Regions from separate parts of the Paenibacillus lacisediminis genome, predicted to be linked through region 2. Evidence: riboswitches for the same ligand, from Rfam matches in the RefSeq annotation. Region 2 holds a riboswitch; each other region holds the start of a gene.
The links. Region 2 has a riboswitch for thiamine pyrophosphate ahead of ACLD72_RS16545 (ABC transporter substrate-binding protein). Riboswitches for the same ligand answer to the same signal wherever they lie in the genome.
Positions count from the first base shown of each region.

Region 1 (5,643 bases), on a different contig from region 2:
TCTGCCGCATTGTTTCTTCCGCTCCGGGCAGGTGCAGCCAGCGGCGTCCGGTATACTCGTTTAGGTACGCCTGCAGATGCTTTAGTCCCAAGGCTATATATGTACTCTTCAGCGTTTCCCACGCTTCTCTCACCACTTTCCGCAAGGGCGCATACAGACGAAAGGCTAGAGGGAACGACTGTACTACCGATGTACGGACATCCACATGCCCGTTGATGAACGCAGCGAGTTCGTGACGGTTTGCCCTTTTCCCGTCTCCTCTCTTATGAGGCACCAGGCGGATTTTGACCTGCTCCGGCTCGCCCGACTCCGTCACCGTGCATCCCGCTATGACCGCCGAGGCATACGGATGCGAAAACTGACACCGGGACGGGTTACGCCCATACAAATCGCTGTTCACCTTCACGTCTCCGTAGAGCAGTTCCCGGGCATCGAACTCTCCGACGGCATGGCGTATTTTGTGCAGCATCAACCAGGCGGTTTTGTAGGTGACCCGGATCACCTGGCTTAGCCGCAGCGCCGAGATGCCGCCCTCAAGCAGGAACAAATCCAGGGCCTCGAACCACTTGAGCAGGGGCAAATGTGTTCCTTCAAAAATCGTACCGACCAAAGCAGACGTTTGATGCTTGCACTTTCCGCACTCGAACAAGGGGATATGCCGGGAGGTCAGACGACTGCACCGGGTGTGAGCGCAGCGCGGGCAGACGAAGCCGTTCGGCCACTTCATCGCGATCAGCGCCTCCATGCAGGCCTGCTCGCTGTTATAACGGCTGCTGAATGGTTGAAGTTCCGTTCCCGCATTGGCCTCCATGGTCGCTCGCCCCCGAATCAAGAATTTACGAACTCACGTTCGATTTACTTCATTATACCGAACATACGTTCCTTTATCAAGTCGAAAATCTCACCTGAACCGCCTCATTTTTTCCTCATCTCTTTTTCTTCTCTCTTTTTTAGGAACCCTTGATCTAGCCCCACCCCCTACTCCCTGCTCTCTGAACGAAAGGGATAATCGTGCAAAGGCTGCAGGCAGGGACACCAAGGCACCAAGGTACCAAGACTCCAAGACACCAAGACTCCAAGACACGAACCCTTTAGACAGCCCCTCACCTGGCGTCGATTTGTGACACTGCTCGAAACGGATGCGGTGCAAAAGGTAGATGGTGCTGACCTCGGCGGATCGTGGCGCCCTCTTCATCGTTGGCTCTTCCGTGCTTCCATGTTTGAGCGGAATCGCAGCAAAGCGGTCGAGTTGCTTGTGCGATTTAGAGATCATGCCACCGGCACGTTTTACAAGGGACCTCCTATGCTCACGATGGACTGATCGAACGGCTACACCTTTTTGCCCCTCCACTTCGCACTACTTTAGCCCCAGCCATATCTTGCTGGCGTGAAAGCGTCGGCAAAGTACAATGCACGCTCCTTCGGCGGCTTGTTTTATTTGCTGTGCGGCGAAGTCGGCACACTCGATTGGCTGGCTACCTTACAGCAGTTGCTCGACTTGATCAACGAAGTAGCCCAAAAAGCCGGGAAGACACTGTCCGCCTCTGATTCAGCGTCAACTCCGGCAATGGAATGGATTGCTGCTTTACCCAGCTAAATCAAGGCTTACCTGCCGATTTTTTGCTGCGAAAGTTGAGTTCTTAAGATTAATTTAAGGTTGGCGACAGGGGGATGTAAGGATAGTCAGGTATGCTGATAAAAGAAATAGAGAGACCATACCCTTAAGCATAAAAGGAATGAAATGATCATATGAAATCGCTTTGGAAGTTTGCCCTGCAATTTTTGCTGGCCCATATCGTTAGCGATTTAACCTATAGGCAGCTCGCTTTTTTTCGGTACCCGTTCAATAATACATCCGTCCCCGCGGTCATTTTTAAAACCATGTTCGATATGATATTATTTGTGATCGTCGCTGCCGTTGTTTTTATCGGGATCGAGAAAATTCGGCAGATTATCAGACGTCTCAATTAGGCGGCAAAAGTGGGAGCTGGAGTATGAGATTGGATATTGGAAACTGAAACTCCGGACAAGGGGTGTACGCAGCCTGATGTCGCATAAAAAAATGAACCGTTCCGCCAACCGCAGGCTCCATTTCATCCATGTTGCCGCCAAGAAAGCAACCTCCTACTCTTAATGTGCCTATTCCGCTTATTTTGACAAAGAACAGGGACGGAATCAATATGAAGGCGGCTTTTTGTCCGTTTTGAAAAGTGAATGTTTAAAATTTGTTCTTGATGCCTGTAAGCAGTTGGTGTATGTTAAAGACAATCGCATACGATACGGGGGCTTGAGTGAATCAGGCTGAGATGGCAGCATACTCCGCTGCGGACCGTTAATCTGATCTGGATAATGCCAGCGTAGAGAATCGAATGTCCGGGATTTTTTTGTGTCCATCCCCGTGACCTGACTGCCGCCTGAGCTTATTCTGGCGGTTTTTTGTCGTTTGCGAAAAAAATATTTTTTGAAAAGGGGAGAAAAACATGCAAGAGGCAGCAACAAAACAAGGCGGCCGCGGGCTGAAGCTGAGCGATCTGCTGGTGACGGTGCTCGTGTCGGTCGTGCTTGGCGTAGTTTATCATTTCTGGAGTTCGGTGTATAACTTACTCTCGCCGCTGTTTGCGCAGGCCGACGAAATCGTATACGGGATGTGGTTTCTGGCCCCAACGCTTGTATTTTTGCTGATCCGCAAGCCGGGCGTGGCACTGATCGCGGAAGTGGCCGCGGCCCATGTGGAAATCCTGTTCGGCAGTGAATGGGGCGTTCAGCTCGTACTGTACAGCGTGTTGCAAGGCTTGGGAGCGGAACTCGTATTCGCGGCTTTCCGGTATCGCAAATTTTCCGGTTCCGTCGCCGCCTTGGCCGGAATCGGGGCCGCGGTCGGTTCCATCATTCCGGACATTTATTACGGATATGTACAGGACTATGAAACCTGGCTGCTGATCGCCAAATATGCGATGCGGGCCGTCAGCTCTGCGCTGATTGCCGGCTACTTTGCTTACGGGCTGGCCAAGGCCGTAGAAGCGACAGGCGTCACCACCTTGCTGCGCCCCGTTGATCCTAAAGATTACGCGGCATTGGATGATTAACTATGGAAACAGCCGTTGAAGTTTGCGATCTAAGGCTTAAATTTCCGGGGGAGACGCGGTTTGTGTTCAAGGATTTGAGCTTTCGGGCCTTTCGCGGGGAAAAAGTGCTCTTGCTCGGCCCCAGCGGGAGCGGGAAATCCACGCTTCTACAGGTGCTGTCGGGGATCATCCCGCAGCTCGTGGAGGTTCCGATGCGCTACGCTTCGCAACGTCTGCCCCACTCCTGGGGGTTCTTGTTCCAGGACCCGGACACCCAGTTTTGCATGCCTTACGTGGATGAGGAGTTGGCTTTTACGCTGGAAAACCTGGGGGTTCCCCGGCCGGAAATGGAAGCCCGGATGGAAGCGGTGCTGCAGGACGTCGGGCTGCGTTTGCCCGAGCTGCACATGCCGATCCATGCCTTGTCCCAAGGGATGAAGCAGCGGCTCGCTTTGGCTTCGGTGCTGCTCGGCGATCCGGAGGTTTTGCTGCTCGACGAGCCTTCCGCGCTGCTTGATCCGGAAGGGCGCGAGCAAATTTGGCAGTCCGTCAGCCGCATTGCCAAGGATCGCACGCTAATTATCGTCGAACACCGGATTGAAGAAATTCTGGCGCTTGGACTCGTCGACCGGGTCGCTTTGTTCGGACCGGACGGCCGTCTGCTAGGTCAGGGGCCGCCGCAGGCGATTTTTGCCGAGTTTCGCCGGGAGCTGAAGGAGTTTGGCATCTGGTATCCCGGCGTTTGGACGGAGTTTTTAGCCGCGCCGGAGGGGCGGCGGCTGCTGGAGCCGGCTCCGTCCAGGGGCGGGGAAACCGGCGCTTCTTCCGCCGGGCTGTCCGCGCCGTCTGCTGGCGCCTCCACCGGCTTCGCCCCGCTTGTCGAACTCAAAGGATTCCGCGGGCTAAGAATGGGCAAGCCGGTTATTGAAGTTGGGGATGCCACGGTGATGCCCGGCGATTTCATCGCCGTCACCGGTCCAAACGGTGCAGGAAAAAGCTCGCTGTTGCTCAGCCTGATGGGACTGCTGAAGACGGAGGGCGAATATGTTCTGCAGGGCGTTCCGATGCAGGGGGGCAAGGTTCGTCGCCGCGTACGCCGGCGCCAGATGGAGCGTACGGCACGGGAAATCGGCTTCGTCTTTCAAAACCCGGAATTTCAATTTGTAGCCGACCGGGTGGACGAGGAAGTGGCCTTTTCCCTCAGGGAAGATGGGCTTTCCGCAGAAGGGATTCACGAGCGTACGGTGCGGATTTTACGGCAATTCGGCCTGGAAGGTTATGAGGGGCGGCATCCCTACCAGCTGTCACTGGGGCAAAAACGGCGGCTCAGCGTGGCCAGCGCGGCCGTGCGTGAGCAGCCGCTGCTGCTGCTCGACGAACCGACTTTCGGCCAGGATGCCGCAAACGCGTTTGCGATCCTTTCGTTATGCGAAGAACTGCGGCGGAGCGGGACCGCGATCGTAATGGTCACGCATGAGGAGTGGATCGCAGCCACGGTCGCGACCCAGCGCTGGGAAGTGCGGGAAGGGCGGCTGGTCTCCCGCTCCTGCACGGAACGCGGGGCGGCAATGGCCGGGATTACGGCGGAGCCGGGGGGAGCGGGCCTGTCCGAAACGGCCGGCTCGCTCGCTTCATCCGTCTCCGGCAGAGCCGCATCCGCTTCCGCCCCAAAGGCGGTGACCCTGCGATGAAGCCGTTGTTGACCCCAAAAACGAGAGGCTGGCTGCACCGGGCCAACCCGGCCTGCAAATTGGCGCTTTTTGTACTGTTGTTTTTGGTGACTTTGTTTACGCACCGCCCTGATTTCATGTTTTATCAAGCCGTATTGTTTACGCTGCTCTTGTTTCTGCTGAGCGGATACGAGCCGTGGAAAATCGCGCTGCTTGTCCTGCCCTTTCTGCTCACCTTCGTCTCGTCTTCCTCGACGATGATTTTGTTCGGCAAAGGCGAGCACGAATGGTGGGCCTGGGGCCTCATCCGCATTTCGGAGGAGAGCTTTTACCGCGGCGTCCATATCGGGCTCAAGGCGGTGACTTTTGCGGCGGAAGGTTTGCTCTTCGTGCTGACCACCTCGTCCGTCGCCCTGTTTTACTCGCTGATGCAGCAGGTCAAGCTTGCGCCTAAATATGCCTACAGCTTTATGGCTTCCGTCCGGCTGCTCCCGATGGTCTGGGAGGAGCTGCAGATCCGCCGGAACGCCCTGCGTATCCGCGGCGTGCGTACGCCGCAGGGACCGCGGGGCTGGGCCAAGCTGGCCCGGCTTTACGCGGTGCCGCTGCTCTCGCAAAGCATCCGGCGGGCGCACCGCGTGGCCGTGGCCATGGAAGCCAAAGATTTTGACGGCAGCCGGCCGCGCACTTATTATTACCGCTTTGCTTATTCGCGGTATGACCTTCTGGTGCTGCTCGCCATGGCCGCTGCCGTGGCGGCCGCCTTCGCGCTTTCGCAGACGTATCCGCTTTTCGGCATTGCCGATGTAAGATAAGCAAGCCGTTATAGGACATTCTCCTGCAGCAGCTTTTGCGCGGCCGGCGGCCCGTTCGGGTGATCGAGCAGGTACCTGGCAAAAGACATCGGC
Region 1 is NZ_JBKIAX020000002.1:140,206-145,848, reverse strand. Features, by position in the region: gene ACLD72_RS04020 (transposase) at 1-811, opposite strand, end outside; partial or broken gene ACLD72_RS04015 (IS4 family transposase) at 1,409-1,597, shown strand; gene ACLD72_RS04010 (hypothetical protein) at 1,750-1,971, shown strand; TPP riboswitch at 2,270-2,381, shown strand; gene ACLD72_RS04005 (ECF transporter S component) at 2,481-3,086, shown strand; gene ACLD72_RS04000 (ABC transporter ATP-binding protein) at 3,089-4,756, shown strand; gene ACLD72_RS03995 (energy-coupling factor transporter transmembrane component T family protein) at 4,753-5,550, shown strand; gene ACLD72_RS03990 (YheC/YheD family endospore coat-associated protein) at 5,559-5,643, opposite strand, start outside.
Region 1: another riboswitch for thiamine pyrophosphate. It lies ahead of ACLD72_RS04005 (ECF transporter S component); the one in region 2 lies ahead of ACLD72_RS16545 (ABC transporter substrate-binding protein).

Region 2 (5,643 bases):
GGATGATTATCCGCTGGCGGCTGTTTATGCTGAAGCAATACCGCGCCATGACGGCAGGCCCTGACAGCCCTTCCAATTCCAATTAAAGCTCCGCGGGCTGCGAGTCCGTCCAGTCTTCAACCACAGACCGGTTGCGGCCCGCCTCCTTCGCTTTGTACAAGCAGCGGTCGGCGCAGCCGATCAATTCCTGCCCGCTCACCGGATCAAGCGGCGATATGCAGCAGCCCCCGATGCTGATCGTGACGCACCCGGAAATCGCGGAAACTTCATGGGGGATGGCCAACCCGGACACCGCCCTGCGAAGCTTCTCCGCTATATTCCGGGTTTCGCGGGCACCGCAATCCGTCAAGATCACGACAAACTCCTCCCCGCCGTAACGCGCCGCAAACCCGCCCAGCGCTTGCACCCGTTTGTGGATCGTTTGGGCGATGGAACGCAGCACCTCGTCTCCACCCTGATGCCCATAGTGATCATTGTAGGCTTTAAAGCAATCCACATCGATGATAAGCAACGACAAGGGCGCCGATCTATCCCCCGGCGAGACCATTTTCCGAGACAAAATCTCATCAAAACGGCGGCGGTTCGGAATTTCGGTCAATCCGTCCAACTGGGTCAGCCGGGTTAATTTCTCGTTGGCTTTCTCCAGCTCGAAGCCGGACTCAATCAATTGCCGGTGCTGTTCCGAAAGCCGGATAAACAGCCGGTTCACCTCGTTCACCACCGAGCAGATTACGACCATTGCCGCAATGACCGAGTTGATTTTGGCCATGTACCAGCCGAGCGAAAACCGGGTGCCGGCCAGCAAGGTCAGCGTCACGTCCATCATAAGCGCAACGATCGCCACCGTCAGCCACAAGTGCAGCACCGTGTGGCCTTTGTTTTTCCAGGCCATCACTAGCAGTGCCGCCAGGTTCAGCAGCCATACGGCAGGGCCAAGCCCGGACGAATTTAACTGCCGGTAATCGCCATGGCCTATAATTTCGGGCAGCGTCCCCTCTCCAAGGACCGACAATTCAATAAAGCCAAGCGCAAGCAGCAAAGTAAACGAAATGCCCGCCACGCCCCAATTGAAAATATGCTCTTTTTTCTCGATTGGCTTCGGCCATATCGATTGCGTGAAAACGTACAGCAAAATCCCCAAAGAAAATCCGCTGTGCCAAAACACCCACAACCATCCCGCAGCCTGACTGCGTTCGCCGAAATACCAGGCATCGGAAAACAGCCCCGGAAACGTAATAATATGCGCGGTGGTAATGATTCCGGTAAACAGGTAGGTGCAGGATAATACCAGCAGCGACGGAATCCCGGACGCCCGGTATTGGCTGTAGGCGATAAAAGCGGTCAGCAGATCCCCGAATATAAGCCAAGCGATGGCAGCGGCAAAAAAAAGCTCCAACCCGGGCGAATTTCTTATGCCGAGCGAAATCGCCGCTATCGATACGGCCACGATCAAAATGGCCAGAAAAACCGCGAATTTTCTTTGCTTGCTTCCGGAGGGAATGTCGAAAACCTGTGATGCCACCTTGTAATTTCCATGCATAGGCGGGCAATTCCCCCCTTCTGGTTGTTTTTCGTGTAGTACCTCCAACATATTAGATTTTAAATAGAGATGCAATCTTTTTCTCCCGGTTGCCGCAAAACGGCAAACAGCCGCATTCGCTTTGGGGCGAATGCGGCTGTTTGGGGCAAGCAAGGTATTTATCGGATTACGCTTAAGAAGACGTTCTCGGATCGAATGTGGGGTTCTTCAGTTGAGGCAGCATCTTCATCCCCTTCTCCATTTCAGAAGAGCATAACGGACACACCGGCGTATAGTCAAACGTAAAATTATCCCGCATCCAGCCATTGCAATCCTCACTGATGCAAGACCAGACCGGCGTGTTCTCCTCGGGAATTTCCTCCAGCGGTTTTTTACGGTAGCTCATCTTTTTCCTCCTCAAAATGGATGTTGGTCAACCAATTCGGCATGCGGCCAAGGCCGCTTATATGAGCTGAATAAAAACGGCTCCTGGCGCAAAATGGGCGCACCAAGAGCGTGATGCCTATCTTAAAAAAATTCACACATTGAAAAAAGTTCCATTTATATAGTGACACTCTTTCCAATGTGTGAATATTGCGTTCTCAAATCATAAGCTGATTTAATTATAACGGTTTACCAAATAAAACGCAAATCTCCTGATATTTCAAGCCAATTCCCTTTGCCAAGCTGGACAGACGGGCCGCGGGAAATTATAATGACTAGTGAAATCCGCAGTTGAATAGTTCAGGGGTGCTGGAATCGGCCGGCTGAGATTGTATCCCATCAAGATACTGACCCTTAACCTGATCTGGATAATGCCAGCGTAGGGAGCGTTATGGATGAAACATGTTAATGAATTTCATTCCGCCAGCCTATCAGCGTCCCGACCGGGACGTTTTTTTGTTGTCCGGACCTGACGTCCGGAAGCTTTCGGACGTATCCAGGTTATAAATGAACAAACTGCGGAAATTTAACGATAAAAAGGGAGAGAATTTGCTGTGAAGAAAAACATGCGGGCTTCCCTCGTGGCGGTCCTATCCTGCCTCCTGCTGGTTCTGGCCGGCTGCGGCGGCCAAGCTGGCGGCGGCAGCGAAGGCAATCCAGCCGCGGGTGCCGCCGCGGACAATGGAGGGGCCAAGGCGCCGCGCGGCGTTAAGCTCGTGCTCGATTGGAGCCCCAATACGAACCACACCGGCTTATACGTCGCCAAAGAACTGGGGTATTTTAAGGAGGAAGGCCTGAACGTGGATATCGTGCTCCCGGGCGCCGGCGGCGCAGAAGCTATGGTCGCTTCCGGTGAGGTGCCGTTTGGCGTCAGCGTGCAGGAGAACGTCACGCAAAGCCGGATGCAAGGCGTTCCGCTCGTATCGATCGCGGCCGTCATTCAGCACAACACCTCCGGTTTCGCCGCTCCGGCCGGCAAAAACATCAAATCGCCGAAAGATTTTGAAGGCAAAACGTACGGCGGATGGGGCTCTCCGGTAGAAGAAGCCGTCATGAAATCCATCATGGACCAGGAAGGCGCCGACGTCAGCAAAGTCAAATTCCTCAACATCGGGGATGCCGACTACTTCACCGCCGTGAAGCGCGACATCGACTTCGCCTGGATCTTTTACGCCTGGACCGGCATTGAAGCGGAGCTTCGGGGTGAACCGCTTGATATGCTGTACGTCAAAGACTACTCGGATAAGCTCGACTATTACACACCCGTGATCGTGACGAACGAGAAGACGATCGCAAACGATCCCGAGCTGGTCAAATCGTTTATGCGCGCCGTGTCCAAAGGATACAATTACGCCATCGATCATCCCGAGGAAGCGGCGCAAATTTTGCTGAAGGCCGTGCCTGAACTCGACCATGACCTGGTCGTCGCCAGCCAGAAATGGCTTAGCCCGAAATACCAGGATGACGCGGCCCGCTGGGGCGAACAGAAGAAGGAAGTATGGCAGAACTACTCCGACTGGATGCACGAGCGCGGGCTGCTGGAGAAGCCGCTTGAAGTCGACGCCGCGTTTACAAACGAATTTTTGCCTGCCGCCGAGTAAATAAAGAGAAATAAAACCGAGAAAGGATGTTAAATTTATGCCAAATGCACTGCTCAGTATTCAGATCATTCCGAAAACGCCCCACGGCGAAGACGTTATTCCGTATGTCGACCGCGCGATCGAGGTCATTCAGGCCTCCGGGGTCAAATATCAGGTGAATCCGCTGGAGACCACGATGGAGGGCGATTTGGACGAGCTGCTGGCCATCGTCAAAAAGATGAACGAAGCGGTCATCGAGTTCGGCAGTACGGGGATCATTTCGCAGATTAAAATTTCTTACAACCCGCAGGGCGTCAGCATGGATAAGCTGACCGAGAAATACCGTCCATGAATTTCCGCAGCCTGTGGAACAGCGTATGGCCGCCGCTTACGGCGGTCATCCTGTTTTTGCTCATTTGGCAAGGGGCCACGGTCTGGTTCAATATTGATCAATGGATTTTGCCCAGCCCGCTTGACATCGGCCGCGAAGCGGCTGCCGAATCAGCCGGTCTAAAGGAGCACACCTTCGCCACGCTGCGCCTGATGCTGGCCGGATTCGCCATCGGCACGCTGGTTGGTCTGCTGGTTGCTTTTGTGCTGCATTATGTACCGTTTCTGAAAGCATCGCTTTATCCGCTGATCATCTTGAGCCAAAACGTGCCCAGCATCGCGCTGGCCCCGCTGCTTATGATCTGGTTTGGCTTCGGCATGCTGCCCAAAATCATCGTCATTACGCTGGTCTGTTTTTTCCCCGTAGCCGTTGCCGCCATGGACGGACTGAACCGGACGGACCGGGTGATGCTGAACTATATGCGGATGATCGGGGCATCCAAAGGCCAGATTTTTCGCAAACTGGAAGTCCCCTATGCCCTTCCCGCCATCCTTTCCGGCGTAAAAATCGCCGCGACCTACAGCGTGATGGGAGCCGTCATCGCCGAATGGATCGGCGCGGACAAGGGGATCGGCTACTATATGCTGCTGCAAAAGTCATCGTTTCGCACAGATAAAATTTTCGTCGCCATCGCCATTATCGTTGTGATCAGCCTGGCCATGTTCGTCTGCGTCGCCCTGCTCGAAAAATGGCTGGTCCGCTACAAGCAGAAAGGGGATTAGCTCGCATGAATATTCATACCCGAGAAAAAACGGCGGCCCCCTTAGCGCTTGAGGTGCGCCATATCCACAAAACATTTCGTGAACGGCGCAAGGAGGTCCCCGTGCTGCGCGATATTTCGCTGGAGGTACATGCCGGCGAGTTCGTCTCGATCATCGGCCCGTCCGGCTGCGGCAAAAGCACCTTGTTCCACATTATCGGCGGTTTAACCGCCCCCGATCAGGGAGAGGTCTATCTACAGGGCGGCAAGGTGACTGGACAACGCGGCCACATTAGCTATGTGCCGCAGCAGCCGGCGCTTTTCCCGTGGCGAAGCATCGAGGATAACGTCGTGCTCGCGCGGGAGATCGCCGGAATGAAGCGCGCGGGCGCGCGAGGAGAGATACGGGAATGGCTGCGCAAAGCGGGACTGGGCGGCTTTGAAAAAGCATATCCCCATACGCTGTCCGGCGGTATGCAGCAGCGCGCTTCCTTCCTGCGGGGACTGCTTGCTCCCCAGGAGGTCATGTGCCTGGACGAGCCTTTCAGCGCGCTGGATGCCTTGACGCGCAGCGACATGCAGCGCTGGCTGCTGGAAATGTGGGAGGAAAATAAACGCTCCGTCCTGCTGATCACACACAGCATAGACGAAGCGCTGATGTTGTCGGATACGATTTATTTGTTCTCGGGCCGTCCGGCTAGGGTGCTGCATACCGTTAAGGTCCCATTTTCCCGCCCGCGCCGCGAGGATGTGGCCGAAGACCCGCTGTTCCTCGAACTGAAGCGCGACATCGCCCAGCGCATGGCGGCCGAGCAGCAGCACCAAAATTAAAGCAACGAAAAAATGTTCAACATGTCGTCGGAAAGCTTCATCAATGCGTGGACGATGTCGGGGTCAAATTGCGTTTCGCTGTGCCGCAGCAGCTCCAGTTTGGCCTCGCTCATCGTCAGCCTTTTCAGGCGGTAATGCCTGTCCGATGTCATGGAATCAAACGCGTCGACAACGGAAC
Region 2 is NZ_JBKIAX020000008.1:630-6,272, reverse strand. Features, by position in the region: gene ACLD72_RS16560 (CcdC family protein) at 1-86, shown strand, start outside; gene ACLD72_RS16555 (sensor domain-containing diguanylate cyclase) at 83-1,522, opposite strand; gene ACLD72_RS16550 (cold-shock protein) at 1,713-1,925, opposite strand; TPP riboswitch at 2,256-2,366, shown strand; gene ACLD72_RS16545 (ABC transporter substrate-binding protein) at 2,530-3,564, shown strand; gene ACLD72_RS16540 (MTH1187 family thiamine-binding protein) at 3,602-3,895, shown strand; gene ACLD72_RS16535 (ABC transporter permease) at 3,892-4,656, shown strand; gene ACLD72_RS16530 (ABC transporter ATP-binding protein) at 4,662-5,465, shown strand; gene ACLD72_RS16525 (HD-GYP domain-containing protein) at 5,462-5,643, opposite strand, start outside.

Region 3 (5,643 bases), on a different contig from region 2:
CTCTACGTTCAGGCGGTCGCCGCGAAAATCCTCCAGATAAATTTCCACTTTGCGAACGAGGGCATCCTTGGTTCCGCCCGGATCCGCCAAAGAAAGGCGTCCGGTGCCCGGAATCGAAGTTAAAATTTCCAGGAACTGCACGAGCAGCAGCTGCAAAAAAAGCGGTGTCCGTCCGGCCTCTGCTTCATGAAACAACTGGATCAGCAGCGGCCGAATTCCGTAATCGTCGCGGTAAGCGCCGGGAGGCCAATCTTTCAGGCGGCTCAGCCGTCTGAACAAACCCTGCCCGGCCGCGGCTTCCGGACTTCCGCCGGCCAACGGCCTGAACCGCCAGCGAAAACACACGCCCTCGTGCGGAGCATCACGGTAGTAAACATGGGAGTGGGTCATGCCTGGAGGAATCAGAAAAAACTCGCCTTCGCGGACCATGACGTCCTTGTCCATAAACCGGGTTTGCATGCGGCCGGACAACACGAAGTTAAATTCGTACCAGGTATGGGCATGGGCCGGACATCTTCCGCCGCCTCCGTTTTGTTCAATCACGATATCGACCCAGTCAATTACGGAGTCATCAACGCGGATTTCGCGGCATAATCCATTTAGTACGGAGGACAGCTCCTGCCGCCATTTTTTCACATCCATCGGTTTGGCTCCTTTTGTCCTTTTGTCCCAATCATATCATAATAGGACAAAAATTGATGAGGATTAGTAATTTACTTCATACGCCCCGGAACGCAAAATGAGGGGGAAGCCGATACTTGCTCCAAGGGAGGAACACAGTTCATGTTTTGGACGGAAGAAAAATTAAACGCGCGGATTCGCGAGGTTGAAGCTTATCGTTACCGCGATGCGATGCCGATCGCCGAATTCCGCGCGCTGGTCGACGAGGAAGGGCCAATCGGAGCCAGACCGCCAAAGGGCGGGGAATGGAGTGCGATGCCGGCTGGTGAACGCTGGGAAGGCCGCGATCTTTACTTATGGCTGGAAGCTGAGGCGGAAATTCCGCAGGCTTGGAAAGGCCGCCGGGTTGTCGGCGTGTTTGATTTCGGTAAGACGGGCGGTGGGAACAACTCCGGTTTCGAGTCTTTGCTGTATGTCAACGGAGAGCCGTTTCAAGGGGTGGACTCCAACCATCAGGAGGTGTTTTTTCCCGAAGAAGCCGCCGGTACTTCCGTGTTGCTGCAATTTCGGCTTTGGTCAGGTCTGGAGGGCGGAGGTAAACCGCAGGTCCAGGAGCACCGGCTGAAACGGGCGGAAATCGCCTGGCTCGATGGAACGGTCGACCGTCTGTATTATACGGCCCGGGCCGTGATGCAGACCGTGGAAGTGCTACATAAACACGCTCCCGAGCGGACCGACCTGCTGACGGCGCTGGATCGGGCGTTTTTGCGGGTCGATTGGTCGCAGCCGGGCTCCGAGGCGTTTTATGACTCGTTGGCGGCCGCGGAAGAGCAGCTGTCGCAGGCGATTTCGGCGCTGCCCAAATCGTCGCCGGTTACGGTCCGCTGCATCGGGCATACGCACATCGACGTGGCTTGGCTATGGCGCCTCAAGCATACCCGGGAAAAAGCGGCCCGCTCCTTCAGCACTGTGCTGCGGTTGATGGAAATGTTCCCGGAGTACGTTTTTTTGCAAACGCAGCCCCAACTGTATGAGTACTTGAAGCAGGATTATCCGGAGCTTTACGAGCAAATCAAGGAACGGATCAAGGAAGGCCGCTGGGAGGCGGCCGGGGGGATGTGGCTGGAAGCCGACTGCAATTTGACGAGCGGCGAATCGCTGGTGCGGCAGCTGCTGTACGGCACCCGTTTTCTGCGTGAAGAGTTTGGTTCGGAGTGCACATATTTGTGGTTGCCCGACGTTTTCGGCTACAGCTGGGCATTGCCGCAAATCCTGCGCAAGTCGGGTTTCGATACGTTCATGACGACCAAAATCAGTTGGAACCAATACAACCGGATGCCGCACGACACGTTTAAATGGCGCGGGATCGACGGCAGCGAAGTGCTGACCCATTTCATCACCACCCCGCAGGACGGCAGCTTCTGGTGGTATACCTACAACGGCAACATCGAAGCGTCCAGTGTGCAGGGCATCTGGGAAACGTACCGGGACAAGGAAATCAACAAGGAGCTGCTGTTGTCTTACGGCTACGGGGACGGGGGCGGCGGCGTCAACCGGGAGCATCTGGAGCTGCGGCGCCGTCTCGAAGCGATGCCGGGGCTGCCGAACGTCGTCACCGGGAGGGCGGACGAATATTTCGCCAAACTGCATGAGACGGTGGAAGCGGCGGACCGTTATGTCCATACATGGGACGGCGAGCTGTATCTCGAGTACCACCGGGGAACTTATACGAGTCAGGCTTATAACAAAAAAATGAACCGCAAGCTCGAATTGCTCTCTCGTGACGCCGAATGGCTGCTTAGCCTGGAGGCGCTGCTGGCTGGCGGAGGCTGGGCCTCCTACCCGAAAGCGAAGCTCGACGAAAGCTGGAAAACGATTTTGCGCAATCAGTTCCACGACATCATTCCAGGCTCGTCGATTCCCGAAGTGTACCGCGATTCCAAACTGGAGTACGAGCAAGCCGCTGCGCTGCTGCAGGAATGCCGCAGTCAGGCGATCCGCGGGTTGACCCGAAGCGCCCTGATTGGCGATACAGCAATCGGTACCGCCTCGATAGGCGATGCCGTGACCGGCGATGCTGTGAACGGTGATCCGGAAGGCGAAGTGACCTATACCGTTTGGAATCCGTCCTCCTGGACGTATAGCGGCCTCGTTGCCGTCCATGGCGCTGGTCCCGGAGGACGTTGGAGCGATCACGACGGCCGCGAGCTTGACGCCGAATTTGACGGAAGCATCGTTTGGGTGAAGGTGGAAAACGTCCCGCCGTTGGGATTTAAGACGATAAGCCGCAGCTTGAATGGGGAGGAGGCGATGTCCGATTCGCAAGGAGCGTCAGCGGGAAGCGGTGACGCTGCTGAGGCGCCGTTTAGAGTTTTGCCGAACGGCATCGAGACTCCGCTGTATCGGATCGTCTGGAACGCGCGCGGCCAATTGACTTCGGTTTACGACCGGGCCGCCGGCCGCGAGGTGCTCGCTCCCGGAGAACGCGGCAACGTTCTCCAGGTGTTTGAAGATAAGCCGAAAATGTTCGAGGCTTGGGATATCGATATTTTTTATCAGGAGAAGATGAGCGAGGTTTCGGAGCTTAAGGAGTGCCGGGTTACGGCCGGCAAGCTGCGGGCAGAGGTCGCTTTCACCTGGATGTATATGAGCTCCACGATCAGCCAGCAGATGATTCTAAATGCCGATGATCGGCGGATCGAGTTCCGCACGCAGGTAGATTGGCAGGAACGCCAGCAGCTTTTAAAGGTCGCTTTTCCGGTGGATGTACGGGCAACGGAGGCCAACTACGACATCCAGTTCGGCAACGTCAAACGCCCGACGCATTGGAACACCTCCTGGGATCTGGCGCGGTTTGAGACGGTTGGGCACCAGTGGGCCGACCTGTCGGAGCACGGTTACGGCGTCAGCCTGCTCAACGATTGCAAATACGGTCATGACATCAAAAACAACGTGATCAGGCTGTCGCTGCTGAAATCGGCGACCTATCCCGATCCAGAGGCCGACCGTGGAGAGCATACGTTTACTTATGCCCTGTATCCGCACGAGGGGCATTGGTCCGAGGGCGAGACCGTGCAGGCCGCCGCGCTGCTGAATCAGCCGGTGTATGCCACACGCGGCCAGGCAGCGGCACCCGCTTTCTCCTTGCTGCGGGCTGTGCGCGTCAGCGGCAGCGGCGAAGTGGCAATCGACGCGGTCAAAAAAGCGGAGGACGACGACGCCTTGATCGTCCGCTTCCACGAATATAAAGGCGGCCGGGGTTCGGTTCGCCTGGAGAGCGATCTCACGTTTGTCTCCTGGCAAGAAACCGACCTGATGGAACGGCCGGCCGGGGAGGCCAAGCAAGGTACTGCCGAGCTGCAGATTTCGCCGTATGAGATTAAAACGGTTCGGCTCGCGCTCCGCTGAGGCCGCGGGGAAATTCCGGCGCGCATGGCAACGCGGAATTGACACTCCAGGAAGATCCAGGTAAAGTAGTGATAGTGAATCGAATAGGAAATTCCACTAGGGGCGCCGTATTCGGCTGAGACAAGAGCGTATCTTGGACCCTTTGAACCTGATCTAGTTCGTACTAGCGTAGGAAAGTGGAGCCGGTACTGCGCCGTCTGCAAGTGATCAAGTTGTGATGTGACTAGCCCTCGCGCGTTCAAGCCGCTCCCTCTACGGGGCGGCTTTTTTGCCGCTTCGTAAAGTTCTGCCGCTCGTCGTCCCATGGATGCTCCTGTATCGTAGTTCACATTTTACCCGGAGGTGAAGGACGATGAGTTTTGCGCAAACGCTGCGCGAGCAGGCGGACGAGGTTTTTGAAGCGATTTATCAGCATCCTTTCGTGCGGGGAATCGCCGACGGCAATCTGCAAAAAGAGCAATTGATTCATTACGTCAAACAGGATTACGAGTACTTGAACGCGTACATGCGGATCTACGGAATCGCCATATCGAAATGCGAAAGCCGCGATGATATCGCCCTGTTCAACGAACAGATCTCCTTTATTCTGAACAGCGAAATCCATCCGCACCACAATTTTTGCGCCGTTGCCGGGGTGCGTTTTGAGGAGCTGCAGGGCTTTCCCTTGGCGCCGTCCGCACATCATTACATCCGCCACATGCTGACTGTGGCGCATGAAGGCAGCCTGGGTGAAATATTGGCCGTGCTGCTGCCCTGCCCCTGGACGTATCTGGAAATCGGCCGCAAGCTGTTGGACGAAGTCCGCCCGGCCCCGGACCATCCTTTTTACGATTGGATGCAATTTTACGGTGGCCGGGTGACGAATGTGACGCAGAGGTTCCAGGACGCCCTCGACCAATGGGCGGAAACCGCGGCGGAAGCGGAGCGCCGGAGAATGGCGGATCATTTCATGCAAAGCTGCCAGTTGGAGTACCTGTTCTGGGACATGGCTTATAAGCTGGAGGAATGGCCGGTTCGGACGGGGCGGCGGAATGATGAACCAGTGCCGCGGGTGCATTAACGAAAGGGGCTGAACTTTAATGAGCATCTTGGAAAAAGATTTGTCCGCTCTGCTTACGAAAGTGCAAAACACGAAGCCGCTTGTGCACAACATGACAAACGTCGTCGTGACCAATTTTACGGCTAACGGCTTGTACGCACTGGGAGCTTCCCCGGTGATGGCTTACGCGCCGGAGGAAGTGGCCGATATGGCCCGGATCGCCGGGGCTCTCGTGCTGAACCTGGGGACGCTGTCCAGCGCCCAGGTCGAGGCGATGATCGTCGCCGGTTTGTCGGCGAACGCCCATGGGGTGCCAGTGCTGCTGGATCCGGTCGGGGCGGGCGCGACGCGTTTCCGGACGGAATCGGCGCTGCACATAATGCGCGAGGTCAAGGTGTCGCTGCTGCGGGGGAATGCGGCGGAAATCGCCCACCTGCTCGGGGAAAGCCGCGACATCAAGGGCGTGGATGCCGGGGAGAGCAGCGGCGAAGATCAGGCGGAGCTGGCCGTGCGGGCGGCGCGGAAGCTGAACACCGTCGTCGCCGTCACCGGGCGCGAGGATGTGATCACCGACG
Region 3 is NZ_JBKIAX020000017.1:4,465-10,107, reverse strand. Features, by position in the region: gene ACLD72_RS25220 (helix-turn-helix domain-containing protein) at 1-642, opposite strand, end outside; gene ACLD72_RS25215 (alpha-mannosidase) at 784-4,029, shown strand; TPP riboswitch at 4,118-4,221, shown strand; gene tenA (thiaminase II) at 4,382-5,089, shown strand; gene thiM (hydroxyethylthiazole kinase) at 5,109-5,643, shown strand, end outside.
Region 3: another riboswitch for thiamine pyrophosphate. It lies ahead of tenA (thiaminase II); the one in region 2 lies ahead of ACLD72_RS16545 (ABC transporter substrate-binding protein).

Region 4 (5,643 bases), on a different contig from region 2:
TACTCTTTACGGATTTAAGAATATAGCGCGACGAATTGTAAGTTGAGAGAAGCACAGTAACTTTGGGCACAACCATCCCTACCTTCCGGTTAAAGTAATTTTCTTAGTCATCCTATGTTGTCTTCTAACTTCAAGAAACTGGCAACTACCGGATAAGGAAAAATATGTTTAGTGGATAGGAGAGGAAGGGAAAGTCCGCTGTATTCATAGGCGATTCCATACCGCCCTTGCAAGCCGTTCTACCGTGCAGGAATGTTATACCATGGATTACCTGAAGCAGTCTCGCCAGGGGCTGCTTTTTCTATCTCTCAAACAAGAGCATCCCAATCTTTAAAAACCGGCTGCAGCCCGTTCTGATATAGCATCTCGCGGATTTCCGGCACGCTGCGCCCGTCCGAGATCTTAAATTGCGGCGTTCCTCCGGCATCGGTGTGACCTCCAACCGCCGTGGACACCCCCGCCGACATCTTGGTCACCCCGAGATGCACCAGTTTATCGCGCAATGGAGCGGGTTCTCTGCTGGACAAGGTGATGCCGGCCCGGGGCAAAAAGAGGCGATAAGCGGCAATAATCTGCACTAGCGCCCTGTCCGTCACTTCCGCTGCCGGATGAAAGTCTCCCAGAAAAGGGCGGAATCTCGGGATCGACAAGCTGATCTCGCAGTCAGGGTACTTCTGCTGAAGATAATTGGCATGCAGCGCCGTAATAAACGCCTCCTGCCGCCAATCATATAAACCGAGCAGGGCGCCGATATTTACGGAACGAAATCCCGCCGCTGAGCCGCGCTCCGGCGCGTCAAGGCGGTTTTTAAAATTACGCTTGGGGCCTTTAATATGCAGCTTCCCGTACGTTTCCCGGTGGTACACTTCCTGAAAGACGGTTAAACTGTCAACGCCCGCCTCGGCAAGCTCCCGGTATTCGGCGGTGGACATAGGATTTACTTCAATGCCGATCGAAGCAAAATACCCGCGCAAAACCTTGACGCAATCCTTAATATATCCGACCGGAGAGTCTTTGCGCGATTCGCCCGTCAACAGCAAAATATGGCGGATGCCGGCAGAGGCGATCGCGGCCGCTTCCCGCTCGACTTCTTGCATATCCAATTTTCTGCGCGGAAAATCGTAGATAGAACTAAAGCTGCAATATTCGCAGTGATTCACGCAAAAATCGGACACATACATCGGGGTAAACAACTGTATGGTATGACCGAACTGGCTCCGGGTCACTTGCCGGGCCATCTGCGCTATTTCCTCCAGGTGCTTCCCGGCCGCCGGGGACAGCAAAACGAGCAAATCTTCTTCATTTATTTTCCGTTTTGCCAGCACCCGCCTAATATCCGCAGCGGAATATTGCGGCCAGCGCTCCTGAAAGGGAAACTGTTCCAACGACAATAGCCTGTTATAAAAACTCATTCGTCCGCTCCTATTCGTCCAGGAATCCGGTTAATGGGGAGGAGGCGACAGCTTCTTGCTGCACCGGGCCCAATCCCGCCAAATAGGCCTGTCTGCCCGCCGCTACCGCACCGCGGAACGCTTCCGCCATGCCAAGCGGATCGCGTGCGGTGGCGATAGCCGTGTTCAGTAAGACGGCGGCGGCTCCCATTTCCATCGCTTCCGCCGCTTCCGAAGGCCGGCCGATTCCGGCGTCCACGATGACAGGCAGCCCCGCTTCTTCGATCATCATGCCGATCAGCTCTTTGGTGCGCAAGCCCCGGTTGCTGCCGATCGGGGACCCAAGCGGCATGACCGCGACAGCGCCCGCGTCCCTTAACCGGAAGGAAGCCGTCAGATCCGGGTTCATATAAGGGAACACCGCGAATCCCTCGGCGGCCAGCACTTCCGTGGCTCTGATCGTTTCCATATTGTCGGGAAGCAGGTATCTCTGATCATTAATCACCTCTAATTTGATCCAATGGCCCATGTCCGCCGCCCGGGCAAGCCGTGCGATCCGGATGGCCTCTTCGGCGTTACGGGCCCCGGAAGTGTTTGGCAAAAGCGTCATATGCGGCGGGATATGGTGAAGGAGATTTTCCTCCTCCCAGTCCGGGTTAACCCGCCTTAACGCTACGGTAATAACTTCCGCTCCCGACCTTGCGATCACTTCGGGAATCAGCGTGTTCCGGTTATATTTGCCGGTGCCGATAAATAATCGGCTGGACAACACCTTGCCGCCAATGTGAAATACATCTTCCATGCTTATCAGCCTCCCCCTACAAAATGTACAAGTTCAATGTGATCGCCCTCGGTCAGCCGGGTACTGGTGTACGCCTCTTTTCGGACAACCGTTCCATTCAGCTCCACCAAAATTCTTTCCTTATTCCATGGGCTGTCAGCCAATAAATCGTCCACCGTAACGCAATTTTCTTTCAGCAGGGTGTCCCTGCCATTTAAATGAACCTGCAACATTTTCACCTCCTCTCAGGGCCACGCGGCATGAATGGCGTCGCGATAGGATTTGGCTTGCGCCGCCGGATCTGCGGAAGAGTAGAGGCCGGACAGAACGGCAATACCTTGCGCACCGTTGCGAATGATATCCGCCGCGTTATCCGGCCGTATTCCTCCAATGGCAATGACCGGAACAGGGCAGCGAGCGCAGACCTCCGCCAGGATGTTAAGCCCGCGCCCGGGAAGGCCGGGTTTGCTGGACGAATCATAGATATGGCCCAAAAGACAGTAATCCGCTCCTTCACTCGCGGCCGCAGCCGCTTCCTCGGCGGAATGAACGGAACATCCCATTCGCATTCCTTGGGCAAGGGGGCGTACGGAAGCTGCCGGAAGACTGTGGCCAGCCAGTTGAATATTTGCCGCACCGGCGGCCAGCGCAACATCCAGCCGGTCGTTGATGACGATTTTTTCCAGCGGTACTCCCGCTTGGCGCATCAGCTTTACCATCTCAAACTGCTTTTTGGCCGAAAGCTGCTTATCGCGCAAATGAATGTAATCGACATAAGGAAGAACAGCCATCGCCACCCTCAGCAGTTCATGGACACGGATTCCTTCGGCCGATATAAGATGAAGTTCAGGCGCAGCATAGGATGGGGAACGATTCATCATGCGGATATCACTCCTAGTTCCATATATCAATGCTAAAAATAAAGGTACTTTATGTACTTATTTCCTGAGCCCTAGCCTGTTCATCTCCATTAGCGACATTTTATGTACTTATTTTCCTGTAAATGGTCAAGAACGTGGGCATTTCCATGCGACGGGGGAAAATAGCGCTATAAATTTCCTCTATTTCTCCCAAATGAACGGATATCAGCAAAATAGCGACATTTTTTACCGTTATTGGTTTTGAGCTAAAATAAATGCCAAAAAACCGCCCTCCTTCAGGAGGGCGGCTAAGAACAATAACGGGAAATAAGCCATGACAGGCATCAATCCATTCTTAACTCTCCACTTCCCTACGCAGGTATTAACCAGTTCAGGTTCAAAGGGTCCGAATTTGCATTCGTCTCAGCCTTGCGGCACCCCTAGTGTCGATTCCATATGCGATTTATTTACATTTTACAATATACATGATTATCCACAAAATAACAATCATTCATGGTGAACAAAATCATTTTTTGCTGCCGATCAATAAAACATCAGCCTCGAAATCGTGCATTTCAATGATCGTGATGTTCTCCCGAACGGTAACTTGAGGGAGCGCGAACCGCCGATGCTCCAGGTCAATAAGCGTAAATTCGTATTCGCTAAGGTCGGCATCCAACTTCAGCACGGTGTTGACCGGCACATAAACGGCTACCTTGGTGAAGTCGGCGGTGGCGGCCGCGCGAATTTCCTCCGTGTTTTTCAGCACAATGTTCCAGGGGCGTAAATCGGTCAGTTCGTATAGCTCAAACAGCCGTTTGGCAAAACCGTAATCCCAGGCTCCTTCAAATTGGAGCGCGGACCGCCAATCGTAAGGGCTGTCGAAGCCTTCGCCGGTCACGCCGAAGCGCTGGCCTTTCCGATGCCAGCTCCAAATCCCATGCGCCCCGTAGGTCACTCCCGCTCCGGCCCCGGAAAGCAGGCTTTGCCAGGCGGCTTTGCGCACATCGGCCCGGGTAAAGCGGCCATAAACCCGGCGGCTATAGCCCATCTGCTCATAACACGGTTCGGAATTGATCGTAGGCCGGGTATTAGGCTTATTGTAGAACTCCAGCGCTAGCGTATATGCCGTAGCTTGAAATTGCGAATTATGGCCGGACTGGTACATATAGAAATCGAGATCGGGATTGGCGGAAAATTCATCGGGCAACATCGCCAGCCTGCCTTGGATATGCAGGGTGGTCAAACACTGCGGACTATGCTGTTTCACGGCACGCAGCGCGGTTAAGTAATATTGCTTAGCGCGTTCGGAAGGAAAATCGGTATCCCCGCTGACCACATAAATCGGATGATATTTGGAAAACCGGTTGGCTGCATAACGGACGTAGGGCTCCACCGCTTCCAGCGGCATCTTCTTCTCTTCACGAAGCTTGGAAGCCCAGGTATCCGGGATATAATTGCACCATAACAGGACAAGCGCGGGGACAAAGCCTCGATCTACAGCCATTTGCACCATCGTTTCCGCTCTGTCGAAATAGGACTCGTTGAATTCAAAAAAGTTGTAACCGCCGCCCGCATCGCTGGCGAAAGGTTCAAACTTTAGCTCACTGCCGCTGGCATCCCATTGCCTAAGCAAATTCATCTGCAGCACATTAAAACCCTGCTGTTTGCGGTAATCCAGATAGTAAGCCCATTCCTCCAGGGTAATATTGGTAAAGGCGCTCCAGACAGTATCGGCCAAATAGAAAAAAGGCGCGCCCTCATGCACGAAATAACGTTTGTTTGCGGATATTCCCAGTTTGATCATCGGTTCTCACTCCAGCTATCGTAATGGCGAAAAACGGCGGATGGTTAAAAATTCCCGCCGTTTTTCGTGGTGTCTCTCTTTACATACTATTATAGGGAAACCGGACTTACTGTAGCCACATCGGACCCCTCTTGCTTATTCTTTTCCTCAGCTTCGCGTTCCTTGTTCAGGAGCTGTTTGTCCAGCGCCCGGAAGAACGGATAGTAGATCAGCATACAAATCGGAATCAGCACCAGCTGCGCCGCGGCCAATTTCCAGCTGCCTTCAATAAAACCAAGCGCAACAATCGGTGTCCCAAATGGCGGATAAATTCCAATTGGCGCCGGCAGCAGGCCGATGGTGGTGGCCACGTATCCGAGCACTGCGCACACAAGGGGAGCTGCGACAAACGGAATGGCCAGTATGGGATTCAATACGACCGGGATGCCGAAGATCAGCGGTTCGTGAATCGAGAAAAAGGTTCCCGGAAGGCCCAGCTTGCCGATGGTGCGCAGCTGCTTGCTTTTGGCCATAAACACCAGCAGCAGGGTAAAACCAAGCATCGGTGCGTAATTGCAGAAGATGGACCAGAAAGCCACGCCGATAACGTTCGGCAGCGGAGCTCCGGCTTGAAACGCCTCCAGGTTGGCCAAATCCAGGCTCATCCAAATCGGTTTTACGATCGCCAGAGTAACGATGGCTCCGTGGATGCCGAACATCCATAGCGCCTGCATAATCAGCACCGCGGCGATCAAAGCCCCCAGCGATCCGCCAAGTCCTTCCAGCGGCAACTGCAGATACGTGTAGATAAAGTCATGGACCGTG
Region 4 is NZ_JBKIAX020000005.1:281,653-287,295, forward strand. Features, by position in the region: gene ACLD72_RS12400 (glycosyltransferase family 2 protein) at 1-76, opposite strand, end outside; gene thiH (2-iminoacetate synthase ThiH) at 309-1,412, opposite strand; gene ACLD72_RS12410 (thiazole synthase) at 1,423-2,193, opposite strand; gene thiS (sulfur carrier protein ThiS) at 2,199-2,405, opposite strand; gene ACLD72_RS12420 (thiamine phosphate synthase) at 2,418-3,053, opposite strand; TPP riboswitch at 3,384-3,484, opposite strand; gene ACLD72_RS12425 (apiosidase-like domain-containing protein) at 3,559-4,839, opposite strand; gene ACLD72_RS12430 (PTS sugar transporter subunit IIC) at 4,929-5,643, opposite strand, start outside.
Region 4: another riboswitch for thiamine pyrophosphate. It lies ahead of ACLD72_RS12420 (thiamine phosphate synthase); the one in region 2 lies ahead of ACLD72_RS16545 (ABC transporter substrate-binding protein).